DNA from 4 places in the Streptomyces sp. NPDC002958 genome. Region 3 is predicted to be linked to each of the others. Evidence: riboswitches for the same ligand, from Rfam matches in the RefSeq annotation. Region 3 holds a riboswitch; each other region holds the start of a gene.
What was found. Region 3 has a riboswitch for cyclic di-AMP ahead of ACZ3IC_RS22300 (M23 family metallopeptidase). Riboswitches for the same ligand answer to the same signal wherever they lie in the genome.
Positions count from the first base shown of each region.

Region 1: linked by a shared signal. The riboswitch ahead of ACZ3IC_RS20685 (M23 family metallopeptidase) and the one ahead of ACZ3IC_RS22300 (M23 family metallopeptidase) in region 3 are both predicted to bind cyclic di-AMP.
Region 2: linked by a shared signal. The riboswitch ahead of ACZ3IC_RS10920 (M23 family metallopeptidase) and the one ahead of ACZ3IC_RS22300 (M23 family metallopeptidase) in region 3 are both predicted to bind cyclic di-AMP.
Region 4: linked by a shared signal. The riboswitch ahead of ACZ3IC_RS25080 (transglycosylase SLT domain-containing protein) and the one ahead of ACZ3IC_RS22300 (M23 family metallopeptidase) in region 3 are both predicted to bind cyclic di-AMP.

Region 1 is NZ_JBVHDS010000011.1:72,364-76,509, forward strand. Features, by position in the region: gene ACZ3IC_RS20680 (SGNH/GDSL hydrolase family protein) at 1-593, opposite strand, end outside; gene ACZ3IC_RS20685 (M23 family metallopeptidase) at 781-1,728, opposite strand; cyclic di-AMP (ydaO/yuaA leader) riboswitch at 1,732-1,888, opposite strand; partial or broken gene ACZ3IC_RS20690 (alpha-galactosidase) at 2,211-3,003, opposite strand; gene ACZ3IC_RS20695 (tyrosine-protein phosphatase) at 3,228-4,040, shown strand; gene ACZ3IC_RS20700 (DUF6126 family protein) at 4,064-4,146, opposite strand, start outside.
Region 2 is NZ_JBVHDS010000005.1:19,475-23,620, reverse strand. Features, by position in the region: gene ACZ3IC_RS10935 (FAD-binding oxidoreductase) at 1-802, opposite strand, end outside; gene ACZ3IC_RS10930 (SHOCT domain-containing protein) at 1,039-1,449, opposite strand; tRNA gene ACZ3IC_RS10925 (tRNA-Met) at 1,720-1,793, shown strand; cyclic di-AMP (ydaO/yuaA leader) riboswitch at 2,313-2,465, shown strand; gene ACZ3IC_RS10920 (M23 family metallopeptidase) at 2,477-3,634, shown strand; partial or broken gene ACZ3IC_RS10915 (aldo/keto reductase) at 3,813-3,983, shown strand; gene ACZ3IC_RS10910 (PrsW family intramembrane metalloprotease) at 4,034-4,146, opposite strand, start outside.
Region 3 is NZ_JBVHDS010000013.1:42,502-46,647, reverse strand. Features, by position in the region: gene ACZ3IC_RS22310 (M16 family metallopeptidase) at 1-441, shown strand, start outside; gene ACZ3IC_RS22305 (M16 family metallopeptidase) at 468-1,850, shown strand; cyclic di-AMP (ydaO/yuaA leader) riboswitch at 2,221-2,387, shown strand; gene ACZ3IC_RS22300 (M23 family metallopeptidase) at 2,401-3,219, shown strand; gene ACZ3IC_RS22295 (HPr family phosphocarrier protein) at 3,441-3,722, opposite strand; gene ACZ3IC_RS22290 (bifunctional acetate--CoA ligase family protein/GNAT family N-acetyltransferase) at 3,896-4,146, shown strand, end outside.
Region 4 is NZ_JBVHDS010000017.1:84,602-88,747, reverse strand. Features, by position in the region: gene ACZ3IC_RS25090 (hypothetical protein) at 328-633, shown strand; gene ACZ3IC_RS25085 (DUF2461 family protein) at 760-1,347, shown strand; gene ACZ3IC_RS25080 (transglycosylase SLT domain-containing protein) at 1,475-2,236, opposite strand; cyclic di-AMP (ydaO/yuaA leader) riboswitch at 2,239-2,398, opposite strand; gene ACZ3IC_RS25075 (ABC-F family ATP-binding cassette domain-containing protein) at 3,105-4,146, shown strand, end outside.

The DNA of each region.
Region 1 (4,146 bases), on a different contig from region 3:
TCGTCCCAGGCGCGCCTGTCCTGAACGGACCGGAGCGACCACAGGTCGAGGACCGGGCAGTCGTGTCGGTCGGCGATGGACCGCACATGGGCGGTGTAGGTGGCGATCTTGCCGCGCAGATGGCGCAGCACGGGAACACCACGGGTGTCGAAGCCGGTGGTGACCAGGACGGTGCCGACCGATGCGGTCAGCTCGGCGACCGCGCGCTCGAAGCGCTCGGCCACGTCGTCGGGGTCGGTGCCGGGCCTGATGATGTCATTGCCGCCCGCGCAGAAGCTCACCAGGTCGGGTGCGAGCTCCTTGGCGCGCGGCACCTGCTCCTCGACGATCTGGTCGAGGAGGCGTCCGCGTACGGCGAGATTGGCGTACCTGAAATTCCCGTGAGCGGAGCCTTCGGTGCTCGTCGCCGCATCGGAGTCCGGGAGCTGGTCCGCGAGAAGTACCGCGAAACGGTCCGCCCAGCCGACGAAGGTCCCGTCCGGGCCGGGGTCACCGACTCCCTCGGTGAAGCTGTCGCCAATCGCTGCGTACGACCCGATGACGCATTGTCGGTTGATGACGCCACGTTGGTTTTTTCTCGAATCGTCTGCCATAAACGCTTATCCTGCACCGCCGAATGTGACCTACGCGACCGTAATAAAGGGTTGACGGGTGGTGAGATGGGCCACCCTGTAAGGCTTTGGTAAAGAGGGAATAAGCGGAAGGGCGGTGCGCCGCCGCGCACCGCCCTTCCGCTTTTCTCAGGTCATGCCTTGTTGCTCAGCGTCCCTGCCGTTCGGCTCAGACGTAGATGCCGTGCGAAGCCAGGAAGGCGATCGGATCGATGTCCGAGCCGTACGCCGGGCCCGTGCGGACCTCGAAGTGCAGGTGCGGTCCGGTGGCGTTGCCGGTGGCGCCGGAAAGGCCGATCTGCTGACCGTTGCTCACGGTCTGGCCCTCGGAGACGGAGATCGAGGACAGGTGGCCGTACTGCGAGTAGTGGCCGTCGGCGTGCTTGATGACGACCTCGTTGCCGTACGCGCCACCCCAGCCGGCGCTGACGACGGTGCCGGAGGTGATGGCCTTCACGCTGGTGCCGGTGGAGACGGGGAAGTCGATCCCGGTGTGGCTGCCGCTGGACCAGTTCGAGCCGGAGGCACGGTATCCGGTGGTGTGGTTGCCGGGGACCGGGTGGCTGTAGCCGGAGCTGTTGTTCTGGTCGGCCGGGGCGGAGGTCGAGGCCTGGGACTCCGTGGCCGTAGAGGCCTCGGCCGGGGCGGACTCGGCCGGGACGGACTTCTCCGCGGCCGACGAAGGCGCCGACGGAGCCTTCGACGGGAGGGACGAGTCCGTACCGGCACCGGTGGGCGCGGAGTGGCCCCCCGCCTTGCCGTCGAGCGTCAGCTCCATGCCCGGGAAGATCAGGCTGGGGTCTTCGCCGACGACCTCGCGGTTGTCCTGGTACAGCTTCTGCCAGCCGCCCTCGATCCCCTGCTCGTCGGCGATCTTTGACAGGTAGTCACCGGAGACGACGGAGTACGTCGTGGTGGCGTCCTGCTTCTGCGCGACCGGCTTGGCCGGGGCTGCGGAGGCCGACTGCGGGGCGGCGGGGGCGGCCTGCTCCGCGGCGGCGGCGCCGGTGGCACCGAGCAGCGGCAGTGCGATGACGGCGCCGCCGGTGGCTGCGGCGGCGACGCCACGGGCGATGGTGCTGGACTTCGTACGACGGTGCTTACCCGATATGGGCATGTGGTGCTTCCTCTCCGGCGCCTACGAGGTGAGCTGTCGGGTTCGGGCTGGAGATGCCCGGCCGCGCTGAACGCGGCTTCACCCCGAGCCGGCCGGAATTCTCCGATCGGCGGCTTACCTGGTTCCCCCGCTCCTGCCACACGATGAGTGGATGTGAATTCCGGACGGCGGCAGGATTAGGCGGTCCGTCCGGATTGACGGCGACCGTAAGCGAGTCGGGACGGCAAGAACAAGCCACTGGTTCCGTACCGGAATCCGCGCCGGGAAATCGGCGCGGAATTCCGGTCACACTCCGTGGATTAAGGATCTTGAATTTCCGCGCCACGCATGGAATACCCGACCACCCCTCCTGCACGCACCGTCACGGATATGATCCCGCTCACGACAGGGCGACCATCTCCCGCGCCGGCGGGGCAAGTTATGCCAAATCGGCCTATTACGGACACGTCATGCCCGTCATCCGCGCCGGAGCCTCAGCACCCTCGCGCACACCCGGGGAAGCGCTGCACCCAGTCAGGGTGCGCGCGACAGAGATCGCTGTCGGCATTGATCATTTCCGGCTCTACCCGGATACCGAACTGCATTCCGAACCCGTGCACTTCGTCGGCAAGCGGCTTCAGTCCGCCGGAAAAGGGGTGTGGATTCGGCGTCCGGTCGCCCAGCCCTGCCCGGTCGCTGGCGCGCTGCCCGAACCATGCGTCGTCCACGACGAACAGCTCGACGCCCATCACGGCGGCGCGCTCGACGAGGGCGCGCTGCTGCTCCTGCGAGATGTCGAAGCCGGTCGCCTCCCAGGAGTTGTAGAGCACCGGCCGCAAACTCTCCGCGTCCGGGCCACATGGGCCAGCTGCCAGACATGCCAGGCCCGGCTCGCCCCGCCGAATCCCTCCACACTCCACAGGCCGGCGAAGACGGGTGTGACGTACGACTCCCCCGGTGCGAGCAGCAGCAGCCCCGCGTCGTCGCAGCCGGCACCACCGGTGATCTGCACCAGCCCGTCGGAGAGCCGCTGTACGGAGATCCGCCACGCCCCGGACCAGCCGAGCGCAACCGGGGCCACCCTCCACCGGGTACTCCTCACGGCCGTCGAGCGGGGATTCAAAACCCCTGAAGGGCGACTCGGGCGCTGCGGTCAGGGGCTTCGGCGGCGGCGTGGGGGATCCGCGACCCCCGGTGCAGATGGACCAGCTCATCCCGTTCGGTGAGGGCGCAGTGCGTACTGCTGCTCGCCCCGGCGAGCAACCAGGTCCAGCCCTTGTCGCCAGCCTTGACCATCACCCCCACATTCCAACATTTTCGCACATCATCGATCATCGCCGGGATGGCGGGCAATGACCCTGCACGGAATTCACCGGGCAAATTCGCCGCAGGGGCACCGGGGTTCACGGAAGTGTCGACAAGCGAAGGCCGAGATGATTGCCTGAGGAATCAATGTCGTATCGTCGCGGAAGTGGCCTCGTCGGCGACTCGCGTCGACGCCAGACACTCCAGGAGTCACTGTGACGCAGCAGTTGCCGCAGGTCCCGTCGGCGGAACCCGAGCTGACGGGTGTCCGCAACTTCCGTGATGTGGGCGGGCTGCCCACCGTGGACGGCCGGCGGGTGCGGCATGGACGGCTCTTCCGCAGCGGTCACCTCGCGCACGCCACCGCCGAGGACGCCGCCTTCCTCGGCGGCCTCGGTCTGCACACGGTCTTCGACTTCCGCAATGCGGCCGACCACCGGCTCGACGGCCTGGACGTGGAGCTGCCGGGCGTACGGAATCTGAGCATCCCGCTCTCCGACCCCGCGGACGGCGCCGAGTTCTGGCGGATGGTCCGCGACGGCGACCTCGACCAGCTGCGCTCCATCCTCGCCGGCGGCAAGGGAACGAACCGGATGATCGCCTCGTATCGCGCGATCATCCGAGACCGTACCGCTGAGCACAGCCGGGTCCTGCACGCCCTGGCCGAGGACAGTGTTCCGGCGTTGATGCACTGCGCGGCGGGCAAGGACCGGGCCGGTCTGTCGATCGCGGTGTCATTGCTCGCGGTCGGCGTCGAGCGCGACGCCATCGAGGCCGACTACCTCAAGTCCAACGACGCCCACCGCCGCTACAAGGTGCACCGCAGCGACACCTCGGCGGACGGCATGTCGGCCGAGGTGATGGAGCTGCTCAATCCGCTCTTCGGCGCCCATGCCGACTACCTCGCCGCGGTCTTCGCCACCATCGAGGAGACCTGGGGCGGCACGGAGCGCTATTTCTCCGAGGGCCTGAAGCTCGCTCCGCAGACCCGTGAGCGGCTGCGTGACCGGCTCCTCGACGAGGCGTAGCCGGACCCGCCCGTCGGCGGTGGTCAGCCCTCGCCGGCCACCGCGAAGAGCAGGTAGAGGAAGGCGGCGAAGATGTGTCCGGCGATGAGATAGGCGAACAGCCGGA
Region 2 (4,146 bases), on a different contig from region 3:
CGCACATCTTCTGGCCGTGGATCTCCTCCGGGAACGGGGGACCGGGCGGCACGGTGAGCGCGGCGAAGAAACCGTTCAGGTCCTCGGGGGCCCTGGGCAGGAAGTCGCGGTACCAGCGCAGTACGTCGGGGATCCGGTCGACCGGCCACAGGGTGATGGCGACTCCCACGGTGTCCACCGGGTGCATCCGGAAGGTGAAGGAGGTGACGATGCCGAAGTTCCCGCCTCCGCCGCGCAGCGCCCAGAACAGGTCGGGGTGAGTGGTGCCGTTCGCCGTCACACAGGTGCCGTCCGCCAGGACCACGTCCGCGGCCAGCAGGTTGTCGGCCGTCAGGCCGTATCTGCGGGTGAGGTAGCCGTGGCCGCCGCCCAGGGCGAGGCCGCCGACGCCGGTGGTCGACAGGATTCCGGAGGGGGTGGCCAGTTGGAAGGCGTGCGCGGCGTGGTCGAGGTCGCCGAGCGTGGCGCCGCCGCCGACCGTGGCTGTTCGCGAGGTGGGGTCGATATGCGCCCAGCGCATGGGTGACAGGTCGATGGTGACGCCGTCGTCCACCAGGCACAGGCCGGCGCCGCTGTGTCCGCCGCCGCGGACCGCGAGCACGAGCCCCTTGTCCCGGACGAAATCGACCGCGGCCATGACGTCCGCCGTGTCGCCGCACCGCACCACGGCCGCCGGACGTTTGTCGATCATGGCGTTGTAGACCGTGTGGGCGGTTCGGTACTCCGGGTCCTGCGGACCGATGACGGGACCGCGCAGCGACGTCCTCATCGCGTCCAGGGTTTCGAGCGTGGTGACGTTCATGGTCCGGCCATCTCCCTGCTCGCCGAGATGGGGACCGCACCTCGTCCGGCCTCCCCTGCCGGGCCGTCGGTGTATGCAGATGTACACCGATGCTCCGGCGCCCCGAGAACCGCAGGAGGAAACGGCCACCGTTAGCTGATGTCTCAAGCCTCCCCGCGGTCCGGGGGCTGTGCCAGTCCGCTGGACCGGGGGGAGAGAGACATACGCGTCACGGTTGCGGGAGTGTGGGGGTGCGCTCAGACGAGGAGCTTCGTCTTCGCCCGCTGGTACTCCTCGTTCGTGATGGCCCCCTTGTCCATGAGCTCGGCGAGCTTCGCCAGGTCATCGACGTGGCCGCCCTGTCTCGGGCCCTTCGCGTCGGAGGTGCCGGCGGCCTCCCGCACGTACGCCCTGAAGGCCGCCTCACGGTGCTGCGCGTCGCTGATGTCCCGCTTCCCCATGGACCTGCCGCGCGCGATCACGTACACCAGGACGCCGATGTACGGCAGCACCAGGGCCACGACGAGCCAGCCGGCCTTGCCCCAGCCGCCGAGGTCTTCGCTGCGGAAGATGTCCGTGACGACTTTGAAGAGCAGGAACAGCCACATGATCCAGAGGAAGAACCAGAGCATGGTCCAGAAGAGGTTGAGCAGGGGGTAATCGTCCATGGTCGGCTCCCCGATCACCGCGAGTTCATCGCGTCGACTGGCTGAAGTTAAATCAGTCATATCACTGCATATCCACCCTCGCTTGTTGTCGTTCGGGGCCGTCCTCCGGGGTGATTCCCTGGGTGGCGTGCGGGGAGGGCGACAGGGGGCCGGGGTCGGCGACCGGGTGGAGGCGGGGCCGCGCCGGGCGCACGGACCGGGCGCCCGGCGGTCGTGATTCGCCGAGTGGTCATGAGTGCGCCGGACATGCCGTAGAGTTGTGTTCACCGACGCGGGGTGGAGCAGCTCGGTAGCTCGCTGGGCTCATAACCCAGAGGTCGCAGGTTCAAATCCTGTCCCCGCTACTGAAGAATCAGGCCCGGCACGCATGCAGCGTGCCGGGCCTGATTCATTTCCGCGTCGCTTTCCGGGGTGCGGTACGGCCGGCCCGTGGGCCCGCGAAGGAGCAGGTCCGGTCGGTGTGTGAGCTGCGCCACGTGCGTACCCCCATTGGTCGATGAGGAGTCGCCGCACGACTTCGCTCCGGCGAGCCTGGGGCCGGGGTGCGGTGCCGTCCGCAGCCGCGCGCGTACCGGGCGGGAGATCACGGGCTGGATGCTTCGTGTGGGCCGGGCGGTGGCCCTGGGCGGCGGATGCCACCGTACGTAACCGAAAGGCGCCGCTCCGCATAACGTTTGACGCAACGTCAGAAGATGGGTGATGGCTGAGGGGCGATCAACTCATCCTATTCCACCCGGTTGTGTCCCGTAAAGTCCAGGCCAAAGACGTGAACGATCAGTGGGAACGGCTTGGAATCAGGCCCGTGTGTCTATTAACGTTCGATAACGCAGCGCGGTCGTCCCAGCCGTCGTCAGTGGCGGCACCGTGCGCGAGCGCCGAATTCCGCAAGGGAACCGGGGAACCACCTACATGGGGTGAATCGGACACCTGTGTCTCGTGAGAGGCAGAGGGGTCCGTAGGAGACCTTCCTGCTCCGAACCCGTCAGCTAACCCGGTAGGCGAGAAGGAAGGAAAGGAGCGCGCCCCCGTGGCGTCCAACAAGCCTGCCCCCGAGGCCCCCTCCCGGTTCAACCCTGACTACGGAACCGCCGGGACGGGAACGGTGTTCGGCACCCGTTACGGCACCGGGCAGGGCGGCGACGTCGCCGGTGAGTTCGGCAGCGAAGTCAGCGAGTTCCGCGCTGACGGGAACGGTGAACCCGACAGAAGCTGGGGCGAGTGGAACCCCACCGAGGAGTCCGTACGCCCCGTGCGCGGCAAGCACCGCGTCGCCAAGCAGCGCAACGGACTTGCCCGTAGCTCCACGGTGCTCGGGGTCGGCGTCATCGCGGCGGTGGGTGCGGGCGGCATGGCCACCGCGCAGAGCAAGCCGCCCGTCTCCATCTCCCTCCCCGACTCCGTCGCGGACAACCTCCCTGACGCCGAGTCCCTTCCCGGCGTGGGCTCTCTGCTCTCCGGCGAGTCCGAAGCCGACGCGGCCGTCGCTGCCGCCCCGCTCACCACCGCCGGCCTCACCACCGCCGAGGCCGAGCAGGGCACGGTGGACGCGGGCGAGGCGCTTCGCGCCCGCATCCTCCAGCAGGCCGAGCAGCAGCAGGACGCCGCCGACGCCGAGGCCAAGGCGGCCCAGGAGAGGGAGGCCGCGGAGAAGGCCGCCGCCGAGGCCAAGAAGCAGCAGGCCGACGCCGAGGCCAAGGCCGCCGCCGAGAAGAAGAAGGCGGAGGAAGAGGCCAAGGCGAAGGCCGAAGCGAAGGCCGAGGCCCTGCGGCTTGCCAAGCTCGCCGCCAGCTACGCCATGCCGACCTCCTCGTACACGATCAGCTCGACCTTCGGCCAATCCGGTTCGATGTGGTCCTCCGGCCACCACACCGGCCTCGACTTCGCGGCGGCGGCGGGCACGCCGATCAAGGCCGTGCACGGTGGCACCATCAAGTCGGCCGGCTGGTCCGGTTCGTACGGCTACCACACGGTGCTGGAGCTCGAGGACGGTACGGAGGTGTGGTACAGCCACCAGTCCTCGATCAACGTCAGCGTCGGCCAGAAGGTCACGACCGGTGAGACCATCGGCCGGGTCGGCGCGACCGGCAATGTGACGGGGGCACACCTCCACCTGGAGGTCCACACCCCCTCCGGTACGGGCATCGACCCGATGGCCTGGCTGCAGAGCAAGGGTCTCAACCCCTGATCCGTCGGCCTATTCCCAGGCCCTCGTGATGTGCGCCGGTTCACCGGCCTTTGAACCCCGGCAGCCCTGACGCTCCCCCCCGACGTCAGGGCTGCCGGTCTGTCGGAACAGCGGGCCCACCGGAATAGCGGACCTTCCGAAATCCGTTGATCCATTCATGAACTTCTCTTCGTGAGCCGGGCCTTCCGACCTCCGCGTCTTCCCGCTCGCCCTCGGTGGGAACGTCTTCGGCTGGACCGCCGACGAGGCGCAGTCGTTCGCCGTGCTGGACGCTTACGCCGCGGCGGGTGGCAACTTCATTGATGCCGCCGACGCCTACTCCTCCCGGCTCCCGGGCAACGAGGGCGGCGTGCGTGGCGTTCCTGTTCGGAACGACAGGAACGACAGGAACGCCGGGTCCTAGCGAGGTGGCGGTGGTTCGTACGGAGACAGAGGCCGGCCCGGGGCCGGCGTCCGGGGTGGGGCCAGGTAGGGATTGTGGCTGTAGCCGCCGTACTGCGTGTGCGGAGACA
Region 3 (4,146 bases):
CGGCTGGCCGGTGCGCCCTCGCTCGGCTGGCTGGACGTCAAGACGTCCGGCGGCGTCGAGGTGCCGCAGATCGAGGCCGCGGTCGATGAGGAGCTCGCCCGGTTCGCCGCCGAGGGCCCCACGCCCGAGGAAATGGAGCGTGCGCAGGCCCAGTTGGAGCGCGAATGGCTGGACCGGCTCGGTACGGTCGCGGGCCGCGCCGACGAACTCTGCCGGTTCACCGTGCTGTTCGGCGACCCGCAGCTCGCCCTGACCGCCGTGCAGCGGGTGCTCGATGTCACCGCGGAAGAGGTCCAGGCGGTCGCCAAGGCCCAGCTGCGCCCCGACAACCGGGCGGTGCTGGTCTACGAGCCGGTCGAATCGGCCGAGCCCGCGGACGCAGCGGACACCGATGAGACCGACGCCGAAGAGACCGACGCGCACGAAGGAGCGGACAAGTGACCGACGCTGCCGCGACTGGAGTTTCCATGCAGTACCACCCGCAGCCGGCCCCCGGCGTCGCCCGCCCCTGGGCCTTTCCCGCGCCGGAGCGTGGCGCCCTGCCCAACGGCCTCACGGTGCTGCGCTGTCACCGCCCCGGCCAGCAGGTGGTGGCGGTCGAGATCTTCCTCGACGCCCCGCTGGACGCAGAGCCCGAGGGGCTCGACGGTGTGGCCACGATCATGTCGCGGGCGCTGTCCGAGGGCACCGACAAGCACACCGCCGAGGAGTTTGCCGCCGAGCTGGAGCGCTGCGGCGCCACCCTCGACGCGCACGCCGACCACCCCGGCGTCCGGGTCTCCCTGGAGGTCCCGGCCTCCCGGCTGGCGAAGGCACTCGCACTGGTCGCCGAGGCCCTGCGGGCGCCCGCCTTCGCCGACAGCGAGATCGAACGGCTGGTACGCAACCGGCTCGACGAGATTCCGCACGAGCAGGCCAACCCGGCCCGGCGCGCCGCCAAGCAGCTCTCCAAGGAGCTCTTCCCGGCCACGGCGCGGATGTCGCGCCCACGCCAGGGCACCGAGGAGACGGTGGAGCGGATCGACTCGGCAGCCGTGCGCGCCTTCTTCGATGCCCACATCCGGCCGTCCACGGCGACCGCCGTGGTCGTCGGTGACCTCACCGGCATCGACCTGGACGCCCTGCTCGCCGACACCATCGGCGACTGGTCCGGGGACACCACCGAGCCCCGCCCCGCCCCGCCGATCACCGCGGACGACACCGGCCGCGTGGTGATCGTCGATCGTCAGGGCGCGGTGCAGACGCAGTTGCTGATCGGCCGGATCGGCGCCGACCGTCACGACAGCGTGTGGCCGGCCCAGGTGCTCGGCACCTACTGCCTGGGCGGCACGCTCACCTCCCGGCTGGACCGTGTGCTGCGCGAGGAGAAGGGCTACACCTACGGCGTACGGGCCTTCGCCCAGGTGCTGCGGTCGTCGGCCCCGGATTCCGCCTCGGGGGCGACCGGTGCCGCAATGCTCGCCATCAGCGGATCGGTGGACACGGAGTCCACCGGACCGGCGCTGAAGGACCTGTGGACTGTCCTTCGGACCCTCGCGGCCGAGGGGCTGACCGATGAAGAGCGCGAGACGGCCGTGCAGAACCTCGTGGGTGTCGCACCGCTGAAGTTCGAGACGGCGGCCTCCGTCGCGGGCACCCTCGCCGACCAGGTCGAGCAGCACCTCCCGGACGACTACCAGGCACAGCTGTACGCCCGGCTCGCGGAGACCGGCACGGTCGAGGCGACCGCAGCGGTGGTCAACGCCTTCCCGGACGACCGGCTGGTCACGGTCCTCGTCGGTGACGCGGCACAGATCGAGGAGCCGGTCCGGGCGCTGGGCATCGGAGAGGTGTCGGTGGTCGCCGGCTGACGGGCGCACCCGTCGTGGACGACGGACGACCGTCCGGCCCGACGCGGGCGACGGCGGACCGACCGACTCGACGCGGGCGACGGCGGACCTGTCCCGTGTGACAGTGCACAGGTCGACTGGCACGGTCGACCGAGCGCCCCCGCCGACCGGTCCATTGGCCCGTCATATGCCCGCATAACGGGACAAAAGGGAAAACCCTTGTGAGCTAGATCTCGCAGGGGTCTTCCCTTTTGTCCGTTTTAGAGGGGAGGTTGCCTGTCTGCCCTGTGGGATGCGCTACAAAACGGCCTGTCCGTTTGGTGAATGAATGTGCTCCCGCTTAGCGTCGGCTCGGCTGCCTGTCACTCGTATGCCGCAACCGCGACGTACCGGGCAGCCATCGCCGAGTCCCCGTCAGGCGCGAGCCTGGGGAGCCGGGGACCCACGCAGTCCCTGGGGTGAATCGGATGTCTGAGCCTCGATGAGGCCGGGGTGTCCGTAGGAGACCTTCCTGCTCCGAACCCGTCAGCTAACCCGGTAGGCGAGAAGGAAGGAAAGGACCAGCCACTTCATGGCGTTCACCCGTGCCACCGGGAAGCATCGTGCCGCGAGCCGACTGACGCGCAGGAGCGCGAAGATCGCCGGCGTCGCGGCTCTGGCCACCACCGGCGTCATCGGCGGCATGGCCTCACCGGCCCTCGCCGCGGGCGCCGAGGCCCCCTCTGTCGTCGAGACCGGTCTGAGTCAGGTCATGGCTATCGACGGTGCGCTCGCCGACCAGATCGCCGCCCAGGCCGACGACCAGAAGCACCAGGCCGATGTCGCGGCGAAGGCGAAGGCGAAGGCGGAGGCCAAGAAGAAGGCCGAAGCCAAGAAGAAGGCAGAGGCCAAGGCCGAAGCGGAGCGCGCGGCCGAAGCGCGCGCCGAGGAGGCACGTGCGGAGAAGGCGCGTGCCGCCCGGTCCGCCGAGCGCGCCCGCCTGAACTCCTTCCAGCTCCCGGTCGCCGGTTCGTACGTCACCACCGGCTACAAGTCCGGCGGCTCGCTCTGGTCCTCCGGCAGCCACTCGGGCGTCGACTTCCAGGCCGCGTCCGGCAGCTCCGTCGTCGCCGTCGGCGCCGGTACGGTCGTGGAGGCCGGCTGGGGCGGCGCGTACGGCAACAACATCGTGCTCCGGATGGCGGACGGCACGTACACGCAGTACGGCCACCTCTCCTCGATCGGCGTCTCCGTCGGGCAGAGCGTCGGTGCGGGCCAGCAGATCGGCCTCTCCGGCTCCACCGGCAACTCCACCGGGCCGCACCTCCACTTCGAGGCCCGGACCACGCCGTCGTACGGCTCCGACATGGACCCCGTCGCGTACCTGCGCGCCCACGGCGTCAGTGTCTGATCGACGCTCCACCCGCAGTACCGCTTCGAAGGCCCCGGCACACGCCGGGGCCTTCGCCGTGTCCGGCCTCCGTGTCCGCCCGGCGTCCCACCCGCAGTACCTGCCCGCCGAACCGCCTTGCGGCCAAAAGATATTCATGAATTTCCACCCGTCCCGGATGGGGAAAGCGAAAGAGCCGCGGCCCCGAATCAGGGTGCCGCGGCTCTTTCGCAGAAAATGGTTCAGACGGTCTCCGGAAGCTCGTCGAGCCCTTCGGCGACCAGCTTTGCCAGACGGTCCAGGGCGGCTTCGGAGTCGTCGGCCTCGGATGCGAGGACAATCTCCTCGCCACCGTGCGCGCCGAGACCGAGCACCGCGAGCATGGAGGCGGCGTTCACCGGGTTGCCATCGGCCTTGGAGATCGTCACGGGGACGCCGGAAGCCGTGGCGGCACGGACGAAGATGGAAGCGGGGCGGGCGTGCAGGCCCTCGGCCCAACCGACCTTGACGCGGCGCTCAGCCATGGTTCTGCCCTTCACGAATCAATGGTTGTCTAGACCAGTCTCTCATGCAGTGCGCGATGCTCCGGCCGACCCGCGAGACGGCCCGCAACCCGTGCTGTACCGCCGATCGGCCCCCTCAGACTGACCCGGCCCCAAGACCTACGCGACCGCTGGCGGAGTCGTAGTCTTTGCCCATGCAGTCCTCGCCGGAGCAGAGTCCGCATCACGCGTACCCCGACCACTGGGAAGCGGACGTGGTTCTCCGTGACGGAGGAACCGCGCGGATCAGGCCCATCACCACGGACGACGCCGAACGACTGGTCAGCTTCTACGAGCAGGTCTCCGACGAGTCGAAGTACTACCGCTTCTTCGCGCCGTACCCGCGTCTGTCCGACAGGGACGTGCACCGCTTCACCCATCACGACTACGTCGACCGGGTGGGGCT
Region 4 (4,146 bases), on a different contig from region 3:
GCGCGGTGTCTGAGCACGGGAGCGGTATCACCTCCGGCCGAGGACGTGGTGGGTGGTTTCGTCGTTCCCGGCGTGAGATGCAATCCTGACGAGTTCCACAGGTCAAGAGGTGTTCACCTACGGAATTCGTTGCTTTGGCGAGGTGAACCGATGGCTTGGCGTTAAGAGCGCGTCATTCTGCCGAGGGACTGTGGGGACGGCTACCGCAGCAGGATCCGGTGAAAAGTTTCACCCGGTCCGGATTTCGGAAGGGCGGGGCGCCCGGAGCGTCGCGATGCACGGATGCTGCGGGTCGCGCATCCATGGCCCTGGTGCCAGCCTGGAGACATGGCTTGGGCGTCATGGACGACTCGCGGTGTGTTCTCCGGGCACGGTGGAGTGCTCACGGATGAGGTCGGCGTCCTGTCCGGGGACCTGACTGTTCACACGACCTGGGCCGATGACACGGCCCAGGTCACTGTGCAGTACACGGGTGCGATCGACTGGTTCACCATGTCGGGCAGCCCCGTGCCGTGCTGCTCCGAGGACGACAGCCGGCGTCTTCACGACGCGGTGGTGCAGTCCGTCCGGGAGGGAGCAGCGGCGACGGTTCCCACGCCACCGGCTCAGGAGCCGGGGACCGCCCAGGAGTGACGGTTACGGATCCGGGCCCGGGGCACGCCCGTCCACAAGTCCTGGATCATTAGGATCTCGTGTGTGAGCAGAGCGTTCAGCGGCTGGACAGAGCAAGCATTCGAGCTACTCCTGCGATTGGAGGGCATGCCTTCGCAAGAGGCACGCGAGGAACGGCGCAAGGACCGGGAGCGCCTCGTCCGGCAGCCCATGATCGCGTTGCTGAACGATATGGCCGACGCGGACCAGGCGTACGAAGACTTCTCCGTCTGGGGGTTCCGCAAGGATCCGTGGTGGTGGCAGCACCAAGTGGCGGTGATCCGGATCACGCGCAGTGTCGAGATCGGCTTGCGCTTCGACCTCGACGGGCTTCGGATCAAGGGTGGCTGGACCTACCCGGACCCGGGGCAGATCCCGTTGTTCCGTACGGCAGTTGCCTCGCAGGACAGCGGCCCCGAGCTGGTGCGCGCCATCGAGGAACTCGAGGCGCAGGGGTACGAGATCACCGGCGACACCATGAAGCGCATGCCGCGCGGCCATGACGCCGGTCATCCCCGTGCCGGTTTCCTCCGGTACCGCTCGGTCTCCGCCGCCCCTCCCCTCGGCGGGGACTGCGCGCAGCACACGGCGGCGCTGGCCGACCGTGCGCTGGAAGCGGCGGCGGAGTTGGAGCCCCTGCTGTCCTGGCTCGCCGGCCATGTGTCCGTTCCCGGCTCCCACCGGTGTGCCGCATGACGTCGAACGCGCCTGCTGTCCATGCGGGCCAACAGCCGAAAGGCGGCCCCTGACCGACGGGTGGCGAGTGGCCTGTTCGGCCTCTCGCCACCCGTCGGTCCTGGACCGCCATCGGCGCTGCTGCGGGTCAGTACGCCCCGGACACGTTGTCGATCGAGCCGTACTTGTCGGCGGCGTAATTGCACGCCGCGGTGATGTTGGCGACCGGGTCGTAGCTGTCCGTCGACGTACCGGGCACGTGGTAGGCACGGAACGTCGGCTCGATGACCTGGAGAAGACCCTTGGACGGCGTTCCGGCAGCGGCGTTCGAATCCCAGTTGTTGACGGCCCGGGGGTTGCCGGAGGACTCGCGCATGACGTTGCGGTGGATGCCGTCGTAGCTGCCGGGGATGCCGTGCTCGGCCATGATGGCCAGCGACTCGTTGATCCAGCCGTCCAGATCGTTCGTGTACGTCGTGGGCTTTGCGGAAGTGGCGGACGCAGCGACTTCGTTCGACGCGCCGGAAGCCTTGGACTCGGCCTGGGCACCGATTGTCAGCTTCATGCCCGGGAGAATCCGCGCAGGGTTCTCGCCAATGATCTCTTGGTTGTCCTCGTACAGCTTCTCCCAGCCACCGCTGAGCGAATGCTCTTGTGCGATCTTGGAAAGGGTATCGCCTGCGGTCACGGAATAGGTGGTGGGCGCGGCCTTCTGTGCGGAAATTCCCTTGCCAGTGGCGGCGGTCGACGCCGCGGCCTTTTCGGCGCTGACCGCCTTGGCCGGCGCCGCCGAGGCGACACCCGCGCCGATCAGCGGAAGCATGAGGGCAGCTCCACTCGTGGTCGCGGCGACGAGACCGCGAGTCAGCGAAATGGACTTGCGGCTACGGTACTTACCCGATGCGGGCATGACTGATTCCTCTCCGGCGCCTACGGGGTGAGCTGTCGGGTTCAGGCTGGAGATGCCTGGCCGCATGAGAATGCAGCTTCACCCCGAGCCGTTCCGGATACCGGAACGGCGACTTACCTGGGTCCCCCGCTCCTGCCATGCGTGAGTGAGTGAGTGGGATTCCCGGATGGCGGCAGGATTCGGCGTTCCATCCGGATTCACGGCGACCGTAGGCGAGAAACACCGAAAGGAACAAGACCCTGATTTTGGATCACAATCAATTCGCAAGATCGAGTCACGGAATTTGCAGTAATCCACCTCACACCTCGAAGCCAACTTTCCTTGCACAGAAGGGAACCGAGCCACCATCCGCGGCATCCCGAACCCTGAAGAGTGACTCATACCACGAAGCCACAAAAGGGACATTTCACTCGATACCTAAAGCGCCACAACCCTCATAAAGCGCCCTCTTGTTAACCAAGGATGCGATTCAAATCAAATCGCCCATACCATGACACTTTGCCCGCCATCGCGGGAACCCTCCGCTTCGGCGGCGCACCGCGTGACGCTCCGCACGCTCCCCCGCCCAGCGCCCAGGCTTTGCCTTTCGCCGTCCGGATCGATATCGTTTCGAGGGTCCTGTTGTCTCCGATAGAGGTGGACGTTGCGCATCTGAGGTTTGCGATCACCGCGCCGTACGGCCCCAGCCGTACGCCTGTCACGCAGTAGCAGTGTTTTCTCCTGCCCGTGACCCCGCGTGGATGCGACCTCGGTGCATGAGCCGTCCCTCGATCTTTCGGACCGCCGCACCTCCCTCTCGGTTCGGTCGCTGCGTGGTGCTCGCACGCGAAGCCCCCGTTCACCGCGCTTGCGAATGCGAGGATCACCCATGGCAACCCCCACCACCCCCGGCGCCTCTCTCAGCTGCTCCGCCCTGTCCTTCCAGTGGCCGGACGGCACAACCGTCTTCGACGGGCTCTCTGTCAGCATCGGCCGGGGCAGCACGGGTCTCGTCGGCACCAACGGCGCGGGCAAATCCACACTGCTGCGGCTGCTGGCCGGCCAACTGCGCCCCTCCCAGGGCTCGGTGACCATCGGCGGCAGCCTCGCCCACCTCCCTCAGAACATCACCCTCGCCACGACACTGCGTGTGGACGAGGCTATGGGCATCGCCGAGCGGCGCAACGCGCTGCGCGCCATCGAGGCCGGGGATGTCGACGAGAAGCACTTCGAGACGATCGGTGACGACTGGGACGTCGAGGAACGGGCCCTGGCGACGCTGGGGTCTCTCGGACTCGGCGGCGTCGAACTGGACCGCACCGTGGGTCAGATGTCCGGCGGCGAGACCGTCCTGCTGCGTCTGGCCGCACTGCTGTTGGAGCGTCCCGACATCCTTTTGCTGGACGAACCGACCAACAACCTCGATGTGTTCGCTCGACGCAGGCTCTACGAAGCCGTCGACTCCTGGCGCTCCGGTGTGCTGGTCGTGGTCAGTCACGACCTCGAACTGCTGGAGCGCGTGGACCGCATCGCCGAACTGCGGTCCGGATCCGTGAGTTGGTACGGAGGCGGCTGGTCCGCCTACGAAGAGGCCCTGACCACCGAACAGGAGGCCGCCGGGCGGATGTTGCGGGCCGCCGAGGCGGACGTACGCCGCCAGCAGCGCGAGCTTGAGGAGACCCATGTGAAGCTGGCACGTCGCCAGCGGCACAGCAAGAAGATGGATGCCCAGCGGCGGGCCCCCCGGATCGTCGCCGGGGAGCGCAAGAGGTCCGCGCAGGAGTCGGCGGACAAGCTCCGCGGCCTCCAGGAGGACCGGCTCAGTGAGGCCCGGGAGCGACGCGAAGAAGCCGCGGACGCAATCCGTAACGACGCCGAGATCCGCGTGAGCCTCCCCCACACCGCCGTTCCCACCGGCCGCACCGTGCTGA